Regions from separate parts of the Janthinobacterium sp. Ant5-2-1 genome, predicted to be linked through region 2. Evidence: predicted binding sites of a transcription regulator. Region 2 holds the regulator's gene; each other region holds the start of a gene.
What was found. Region 2 encodes sigma-54, which starts transcription at its own class of promoters, with help from an activator protein. Its sites were predicted from a motif close to TGGCANGNAANCTGCTTT; they were not measured.
Positions count from the first base shown of each region.

Region 1: ASN89_RS26120 (EDSAP-1 family PEP-CTERM protein) is a predicted target of sigma-54. The motif match lies at 1,639-1,656, and genes of this name have one in related genera.
Region 3: ASN89_RS12925 (circularly permuted type 2 ATP-grasp protein) is a predicted target of sigma-54. The motif match lies at 1,667-1,684, and genes of this name have one in related genera.

Region 1 covers NZ_LNCE01000126.1:134,035-137,308, reverse strand. The annotation lists gene ASN89_RS29350 (hypothetical protein) at 1-172, opposite strand, end outside; gene ASN89_RS26125 (glycosyltransferase) at 309-1,541, shown strand; gene ASN89_RS26120 (EDSAP-1 family PEP-CTERM protein) at 1,730-2,713, shown strand; gene ASN89_RS26115 (EDSAP-1 family PEP-CTERM protein) at 2,822-3,274, shown strand, end outside.
Region 2 covers NZ_LNCE01000035.1:73,154-76,427, reverse strand. The annotation lists gene ASN89_RS12845 (enoyl-CoA hydratase/isomerase family protein) at 1-463, opposite strand, end outside; gene hpf (ribosome hibernation-promoting factor, HPF/YfiA family) at 599-961, opposite strand; gene ASN89_RS12835 (RNA polymerase factor sigma-54) at 1,031-2,509, opposite strand; gene lptB (LPS export ABC transporter ATP-binding protein) at 2,514-3,269, opposite strand; gene lptA (lipopolysaccharide transport periplasmic protein LptA) at 3,269-3,274, opposite strand, start outside.
Region 3 covers NZ_LNCE01000036.1:14,478-17,751, forward strand. The annotation lists gene ASN89_RS12915 (hypothetical protein) at 1-335, shown strand, start outside; gene ASN89_RS12920 (sensor histidine kinase) at 419-1,546, shown strand; gene ASN89_RS12925 (circularly permuted type 2 ATP-grasp protein) at 1,720-3,174, shown strand; gene ASN89_RS12930 (alpha-E domain-containing protein) at 3,168-3,274, shown strand, end outside.

The sequences.
Region 1 (3,274 bases), on a different contig from region 2:
AATGCATTTTCACGGGCGGCGGCGGCGGCGTTGGTTCCTCGACCGGTACAGGGTCGATGTGCGGCGGCTGTTCCGGCGGCGGCGTGAGGGGATCGCCTTCCGGCGGTGGCGGCATATCGGGTTCGGGCGTGCTGTGCGCACGCAACTGGGCAAGATGGAATTGTGGCTGCATGGTGGCCTCCTTTGCCCGACTGTAGCCGATACGGCCAAATCCTGGCGCCCGCCACTGGCACGCTGCGGGGAACTAAACGGCGTGGCGCCACTCCAACTTCGCAGGCATCCCTCCAGCACGAGTGCAAGCGATCTCCATGGCGCGCAAGAAAATCCTCTTTATGGCCGAGGCAGTGACTCTGGCCCATGTTGGCCGTCCCCTGAGTCTGGCCCAGGGCCTGGACGAGGAAGAATACGAGGTGCATTTTGCCTGCGCCGATGGGTATGACTTTTGTTTCAAGCAAGCCCCCTTCCGCCGCTGGCGCATCGACAGTATTTCATCGCTGCAATTTCTGCAGGCGCTGGCGCACGGCAAGCCCGTGTATACGGAAAGCACCCTGCACGCCTATGTGGAAGACGACCTGCGCCTGCTCAATGCCGTCCAGCCCGATCTCGTGATCGGCGACTTCCGTTTGTCGCTATCGGTCAGCGCGCGCCTGCAGCGCATTCCCTACATGACCGTCAGCAATGCCTATTGGAGCCCCTGGGTGCGCCAGCACTATACGGTGCCCAGCCTGCCCCTGACGGGCGTGCTGCCCGTCTGGCTGGCCGATCCCCTGTTCCGCCTGATCCGCCCGCTGGCCTTCGCCTCGCACGCCGTGCCCCTGAACCGCGTGCGCCGCCGCCATGGTCTGCCATCGCTGGGCAGCGACCTGCGGCGCATCTATACGGATGCCGACCGCACCTTGTATGCGGATATTCCGCAACTGTTCCCGCCGCACGGCATGCCGTCCACGCACGACTACCTGGGTCCCATCATCTGGGCGCCGCCGCTCGACTTGCCGGACTGGTGGCAGCGCCCGGAACTGAGCAGCGGACGGCCCATCATCTATGTCACCCTGGGCAGTTCCGGTCAGGGAACATTGCTGCCGCGCGTGCTGCGCGCGCTGGCGCCCCTGCCCGTCACCGTATTGGCGGCCACAGCCGGCACCATCCGCGTCGACGCCGTGCCGCCGAATGCCTATGTCGCGCCCTTTCTGCCGGGCGACGCGGCCGCCCGGCGCGCCAGCCTGGTGATCTGCAACGGCGGCAGCCCCACCAGCCAGCAGGCGCTGGCGGCAGGCGTGCCCGTCATCGGCATCGCCGGCAACCTCGACCAATTCCTCAACATGCACGGCATCGTGGGTGCCGGCGCCGGCCTGCTGCTGCGCGCCGACCGCTTCCAGGAAACCACTCTGCGCCATGCCGCCACGCGCATGCTCGACGATGGCCGGGCCAAGCTGGCGGCGCGTCAGCTGGCCACGGCCATGCGCGACTATGTTCCAGGGCAACGCTTGCTGCCGCATATACACGTCCTGCTGGGCTCGTTGCCACAAGGCGGACAGCCTTGAAGGGCGGCGTCGGTTTTTCTTACAGCGTGTCTAGCAAAGCCTGCACAGCGTCAACAAAAGCACGCCAAGTCATTGATTTCAAAAGAACCTCATGCGTTGGCATGGAAGTCGCTAGGTACTGGCCATGAGCACCTGCCGACAGGTCTCAGGCAAGACTTCCAGACTCACTCAACCACGAGGTGAATACAATGAAACTCTCGAAACTGAAACTGCTCCCGGCCACAGCGGCACTGGCCCTGCTGTGCGCCGCCGGTAGCGCACAGGCGGGCGCCTACGGCTATTCGTACAACAACATCTTCGGCCTGGTGATCGCCGTGCCGACGGGCCAGATCACGGTAGCCAACAGCACCACCATCTCGCGCAGCACGGCCACCCTGAATGGCGTGAGCGTCATCAATGGCGGCGCCGGTTCGCTCGATGCCCCACGCGCCAACGTCGGCCCTGTCATCAAGGGCGAAAACGACTTCACGCAACAAGGCCCAGCAGGCAACTATTCACGCGGCGATGCGCAAATCGTCAGCACACAGTTCCCTTCGTTCCCCCCGGGCTCCACCTCCACCCAGGCAGTGAACGTGGCCGAAGCTCACCTTGACGGACCTGCCGGCACGGCCGATGCGTCCGGGCGCAACGGTTCGACCACGGGCTTCTCGGTCGATTTCGTCGTCGGCTCGCCCACGGCAACCTTGAGCTTTGATTTCCTGGCGTCGCCCTTCATGCAGGTCTTCCTGCAAAGTACGGTCGGGCAGCTGTCCACCGCCACGGCCAACCTGGTCGTCACCTTCACCATCACGGACGCGGCCGGCCTGACGGTGTTCAACTGGACGCCAGACGGCGTGATCGGCTCGGGCATCTTCGGCGGCACGGAAAACGCCGATGGCGCCAACCTGAACACCAGCCTGGCGACCAACTTCCTGACGCGCGGCAACCTGTTCACCTACGACCCTTCCGGCTGCGGCACGCCCACGGGCACCGGCGTGGGGACGGCCTGCGGCAGCAACTTCAGCTCCGTCAGCAATGCTTTAACGGCCGGCAACTACACCTTGACCTTGAATGCAGTGGAAAGCGTGGACTTGGTGAAACAGGCGGCAACACCAGAACCAGGCACCTTGGCCTTGCTGGGCCTGGGCCTGGCTGGCCTGGGCTATGCCCGTCGCCGCAAAGTTGCCGCCTGAACCAGGCAACAGGGGGGATTTACAGGCGAGGGAGTCTCCTCGCCTTTTTTATGTGGCAAGCCTGTCGGTTTTCCTTACAACGCGGCCGACCAGGAGAAGAGGATTTTCATGACTACATTTTTTTGTACCCGACTACCCATGGCCCTGCTGGCATTGCTGTTGCTGGCCGGCAGCGGCACTGCCGGCGCCGCCGCCTACGGTTATTCCTACACCAGCGTCTTTGGCCTGGTCATCAGCAATCCCACCGGTTCCACCACCTTGATCAGCAACATCGACCTGTCCCGCACCACCGCCACGCTCAACGGCAGCAGCGTCATCAACGGCGGCAGCAATGAGATCGACGCGCCGCAAGCGACACGCGGCGCCGTCACCAAGGGACAAAATGATTTTACCCAGCAAGGCATGGGCAACGCCGCGTACGCGCGCGGCGAGGCGCAAATCATCAGCTCGCAAATCCCCCCGTTTCCGCCAAGCTCAACCAGCACACACACGGTGAATGCGGCGGAAACCTTCCTGACGGGCGGCGGCAGCGCGGATGCCTCGGGACGCAACGGTTCCAGC
Region 2 (3,274 bases):
TGCCGCCCACGTCGGGAAACAAACCGATATTGACTTCCGGCATGGCCATGCGCGTGCGGCCCGTCACGATGCGCAGGCGGTTGCCGGGCCCGGCTTGTGCCACGCCCATGCCGCCGCCCATCACCACGCCATCCATCACGGCGATATACGGTTTCGGATAGAAATGAATCAAATGATTTAAAGCGTATTCTTCCGTAAAGAAATCTTCCAGCAAGGCGCTGCCGCCTTGCGGCGTGGCCAGGCCCGCATCGTAAAAGAAACGGATGTCGCCGCCGGCGCACAGCGCTTTTTCGCTGCTGGAACGGATCACCACTGCGTCCACCTGCGGGTCGTCGCGCCAGGCCAGCAGGGCCGCGCTCAGGGCGCGCACCATCTCCAGCGACAGGGAATTCAAGGCTTTCGGGCGGTCGAGCACGATGTGCCCCGTGCGGTTGCGGATGGAGGTCTGGACGAAGTCGCTCATGGCAGGCAGGAAAGAAGTGAAAGTGCAAACATTCTAGCCCCTGTGCGGGGAACATTGCGTTCAAAAGGTACGGGCGCAAAAAAGGGCGCAAGATGTGCGCCCTTAGTTGATCACAACTGCTGGAAGCGGGTGGCCTTAAACGGCGACGACGGCGTCTTCCTCGGAGTTGTCTGGCAGATGCTTGATCGCCTCTTTACCGTGCCCTTGCACTTTGGTTTTGTATTTCATCACTTGCCTATCGAGCTTGTCGATCAGGGCATCGATCGCGGCATACAGGTCTTGCGCCAGGCTTTCCACATAGACGGTTTTGCCACTTAAACGCAGGTTGACTTCGGCCTTTTGACGTTTTTCTTTCTCTTTGAGGTTATCCACGGTCAGAATCACGGCGATATCGATAACTTGATCGAAATGACGTTTCACGCGTTCCAGCTTCGTTTGTACGTATTCACGGATGGCTGGTGTCACTTCGAGATGATGTCCGCTGATGGTGAGATTCATACACACTCCTAAAGATGATCGGGTTCGTGCGGTCCATCCTATCCGGCCCGCAGAGGAACCGAAAAAAACTTACAAACACTTACGCAGGCTCACTGGCGGAATTTTCAACGCTTCCCGGTATTTGGCAACAGTACGTCGCGCAATCACCATGCCTTGTTCCCCCAGCATGTCCGCAATCTTACTGTCGGATAAAGGATTTTTAGGGTCTTCTGCTCCTGTCAGTTGCACGATCAATGCCCGTATCGCCGTCGATGACGCTTCGCCCCCCGCTTCGGTGGCGACGTGGCTACCAAAGAAATATTTCAACTCGAACATGCCGTGCGGGGTCAGCATGTACTTTTGAGTTGTTACCCGCGAGATAGTACTCTCGTGTAAACCCAGTGTATCAGCTATTTCACGGAGCACAAGGGGGCGCATGGCAACGGCCCCGTGCGAGAAAAAGTTCTTTTGTCTTTCTACTATCGCCTGTGCCACGCGCAGGATCGTGTCGAAGCGCTGGCGCATATTCTTGATCAGCCACTTGGCTTCCTGCAACTGTGCGCCCATGGCGCCCTCGCCCTTGCCCTGCTTGAGCAGGTTGGCATACATGGCGTTGACGCGCAGGCGCGGCATCACATCGTTGTTCAAGGTGACTTGCCAGCCATTGCGCGCGCGCTTGACGACGACGTCGGGCACCACGTAATCGGACACGTCCGAGGCGAACACGGCGCCCGGATGCGGATTGCACTGGCGAATCACCGTCTGCGCTTCGCGCAAGTCTTCATCGTCGCAATCGAGGGCTTTTTTCAGCTTGTTGAAATCGCGCTGGGCAAACCAGGCCAGGTGCTTTTCCACGATGACGAGGGCCATGCGCCGCGTCACCATGGCGATGTGCGGCAAGCGCTTGATCTGCAGCGCCAGGCATTCGGACGCATTGCGCGCGCCCACGCCGGGCGGATCGAAACTTTGCAGCAGCGACAAGGCCGTGCGCATCTCGTCGGCGTCGATTTCCAGCTCTTCCGGCAGGCGCGCCAGAATGTCGTCGAGCGACTCTTCCAGGTAGCCATTGTCGTCGAGCGCGTCGATGATCAGCTCGACCAGCGCGCGGTCGCGCAATTCGAGCACCGTCACGCGCATCTGTTCCATCAGGTGTTCGCGCAGGGTGCAGTGATGGGCTTCCAGTTGCGGGCGCGAATCTTCGTCGTCGGGCGCCTTGCCCCGGCTCGCCTCGCTCCAGTCGCTGTCACCGCCATCCACGGCAGCTGGCCCCTCGCCCGCCTCGCCGTCAAAGGTTTCCGCTTCGGCCGGCGCCGCGGGCGCTTCCTGGCCTGGCGGCTGGGGCGGCGCTTCGGCCGGTGCGGCCGTGGAACTCAAGGCCCCGTCGGACAGCAGGCGCAAGGAGCGGTCGAGCGGATCGTCGAGGCGCTCGAGCAGGGGATTATCCGTCAGCAGTTGCTCTAGTTCCTGGTGCAATTCCAGGGTAGACAATTGCAACAGGCGTATCGATTGCTGCAACTGCGGCGTCAGTGCCAGGTGCTGCGAAGTGCGCAGCTGCAATGATTGTTTCATTGGCTTACATGCGGAAGTGTTCGCCCAGATAGACCCGGCGTACCGACTCGTTCGCGATGATGTCGTCGGGGCGTCCCGACGCCAGTACCGAGCCCTGGTTGATGATATAGGCACGGTCGCAAATACCCAGCGTCTCGCGCACATTATGATCGGTGATCAGCACGCCGATATTGCGCTCCTTCAAGAAGCGCACGATGCGCTGGATCTCGATCACGGCGATCGGATCGACGCCGGCGAACGGCTCGTCGAGCAACACGAAACGGGGATCGGTGGCCAGCGCGCGGGCGATTTCCACACGGCGGCGCTCGCCACCCGACAGGGACAGGGCCTGGTTCTCGCGCAGCTTTTCAATCTGCAAGTCGGCCAGCAGTTTATCCAGGCGCTCCTCGATCTCGGCCTTCTTCAGGGGGCGGCCTTCGACGGTCTGGATTTCCAGCACGGCGCGGATATTGTCTTCCACCGTCAGCTTGCGGAACACGGACGCTTCCTGCGGCAGATAGGACAGACCCATCTGCGCGCGGCGGTGGATCGGCAGGCTGGAAATGTCCACGCCGCTGATATCGATGCTGCCGCCGTCCGACGGCACCAGGCCGACGATCATGTAGAACGAGGTGGTCTTGCCGGCGCCGTTCGGGCCCAGCAAACCCACCACTTCGCCGCATTCGACTTGCAGCGAAACATCATGCACGACTTGCCGCTTGCCATAGGTTTTTTGCAGACCGCGAACGATCAGGGTGCTGCCGCAACGAGTATTGTCCATTATTT
Region 3 (3,274 bases), on a different contig from region 2:
CCAGCAAGCTGGAAAAGGACAAGCCGTCGCTGACGGGCCTGTTTCTGCACGTGGAACTGGTGCAGCCGCGCAACTCCGTGCCCGGCGGCGGCAAGGGCAACGACGGGCTGGCGCCCGATCCCGGTTTTACGCCCGCGCAATACGAGCGGCTGGCCCTGCTGTACGTCGCCGCCAGCGTGCGCAAGGGCACGTGGCTGATCCCCGCCTTCCACGCCGTGCTCGATACGGGCTATGCGAATGGCCATGACGATCCGCAGAACTTTTCGCTGGAGCAATGGGATACAGCCCTCGGTCATTTGAGTGCCGTCATGACAGGCGCCGACGCGCCGAATTGAACACCACCCGCACGCCGATTTGGAGGATACTGTACCTCCCGCTTTTCACCGCGCGGGTGCCGTGCTGTCGATGGAGAGCTGCGATGACCTATGCCTCTGACCAGAAAATGCACGTGCTGGACATGCCCGCGCGTACGCGGCGCATCTTCAGCATGCGCGATGCCGTGCTGACGCAATGGGAACACGAGGTGCGCGCCAAGGTGCGCGGCGCCGACGCCCTGCTGACACCCATATTGATCAACACCTTGCCCGCCTTCTTCGACAACCTGGCCGAAGCGCTGACGCCAGGCTATCCGCGCGACGATGCCACCAGCAACACCAACGCTCCGGCCGTGCACGGCAACGAACGGGCGCGCATGACCAGCTATGGCCCGGAACAAGTGATCCAGGAATACCAGATCTTCCGCGACTGTTTCGCCGATGCGGCCCTCGACGCGGGCGTGCCGCTGCGGCGCCGCGACTGGAAGGTGATCAATGCCTCGATCGATACGGGCATCCGCGAAGCCATCCTGGAATTTACGGCCATGCATGAAAGCTTCCAGCGGCGCATCGCCGCTGGCCTGTCGCACGACATGCGCAATCCCCTCTCCGTCATGCTCAACAGCGCCCAGCTGCTGCAGCGGCGCGCGCAGCAGTTCGACGTGCCAGCCCTGGCCTCGAAAATAATCGAACACGGCAAGCGCCTCGACGACATGATCCAGGAATTGCTCGATACGCTCAGCTACCACCGGGGGCAAAAGCTGCCGCTGGTGCTGCAGCGCTTCGACATCCTGCCGCTGGCGCGCCAGGTGGCCGACAGCGTAAACACGGGCCATCCAGGCAAGTGCGAGGTCACGGGCGCGTCCGTCACCGGCTGGTGGTGCGAAAATTCGCTGCGCCGCGCCCTGGAAAACCTCGTGGGAAACGCCCTCAAGTATGGCGACGACGGCCCCATCCATATCCACATCAACACCCTGCGCGAACGCATGATACTCACCGTGCACAACACGGGCAGCACCATTGCGCCGGAGCAAACCGAGCGCATCTTCGAATACCTGCGCCGCGAACGCCAGGGCAGCGCGCCCGGCTGGGGCATCGGCCTGCCTTTCGTGCAAAACGTGGCGGAAAGCCATGGCGGCAGCGCGCTGGTCGACAGCGCGCCGGAAACAGGCACCACGTTTACCATCGACCTGCCCATCGATTGCCGCCCCTTCGTCACGCCGGACGCTTGAGCTCGCCGCCACCTGCCCCAACACCGGCACTTTCCGCGCAGTAACGCACCAATACGGTGCGGATGACGGTTTTACGCCACAAAAATGGTCATTTTTTACATACTTTCGGGTGCGCGGCACTGGCACGATTTCTGCTGAGCTATAGTCAGACACGGCTCAAGGGAAATCACAACATGGCAAATTTTTTCAATGAAATGACTGCAAATGAAGTGGGTACGGACAGCAAGGTACGTGAACACTATCGTGAATTCAGCAACTGGCTGGAGCAGCAATCCCCCGAGACCATCGCCCGCAAGCGGGCCGAGGCCGACCTGACGTTCCGCCGGGTCGGCATCACGTTCGCCGTCTACGGCGACGATGCCGGCACGGAACGCCTGATTCCGTTCGACACCATCCCCCGCATCATCCCCGCCGCCGAATGGGCGCAGATGCAGACGGGCCTGGTGCAGCGCGTGCAAGCCTTGAACATGTTTATCCATGATATTTATCATGAGCAAAACATCATCAAGGCGGGCATCATTCCTGCCGAGCAAATCTACAAGAATGCCCAGTACCGCCCGGAAATGCAGGGCATTTCCGTCGCCTCCGACATTTACGCCCACATCGCCGGCGTCGACATCGTGCGCGCGGGCCAGGGCGAATTCTATGTGCTGGAAGACAATCTGCGCGTGCCGTCCGGCGTATCCTATATGCTGGAAGACCGCAAGATGATGATGCGGCTGTTCCCGGAACTGTTCGCGCGCAACCGCATCGCGCCCGTCGACCATTACCCGGACATGCTGCTCGACAACCTGCGCTCCGTCGCGCCCATGGGCGTCGATGACCCCACGGTCGTCGTCATGACGCCCGGCATGTACAACTCCGCCTATTTCGAGCACGCCTTCCTGGCCCAGCAGATGGGCGTGGAACTGGTGGAAGGCAAGGATCTGTTCGTCAACGACAATTCCGTCTACATGCGCACGACGCGCGGTCCTAAGAGAGTCGACGTGATCTACCGCCGTGTGGACGACGACTTCCTCGACCCGCTGGCCTTCCGTTCCGACTCGTCCCTGGGCGTGCCGGGCCTGCTGTCCCTGTACCGCGCCGGCCGGGTGACTCTGGCGAACGCCATCGGCACGGGCGTGGCCGACGACAAGTCGATCTATCCTTTTGTACCCGACATGATCAAGTTTTATCTTTCGCAAGAGCCGATACTCAACAACGTACCCACATACCAGTGCCGCAAGAGCGCCGATTTGTCCTACGTGCTGGCGAACCTGGCGCAACTTGTCGTCAAGGAAGTGCATGGCGCGGGCGGCTACGGCATGCTGGTGGGGCCGGCGTCCAGCGCCGCGCAAATCGAGGATTTCCGCCAGCGCCTGCTGGCCAATCCGGGCGGCTACATCGCCCAGCCGACCTTGGCACTGTCCGCCTGCCCCACGTATGTCGAAGCCGGCATTGCGCCGCGCCACATCGATTTGCGCCCATTCGTGCTATCCGGCAAGACGATTTCCATGGTGCCCGGCGGCCTGACCCGCGTGGCGCTCGGTGAAGGCTCGCTGGTGGTCAACTCCTCGCAGGGAGGCGGCACCAAGGACACCTGGGTACTGGAAGCCACTTCCGCTTTTGCAGGAGAGAAAACATGCTGAGCCGCACCGCCGATCATTTGTTCTGGATGGCCCGCTACACGGAGCGGGCGGAAAACACGGCGCGCATGCTCGACGTCAACATGCAGACCTCCATGCTGCC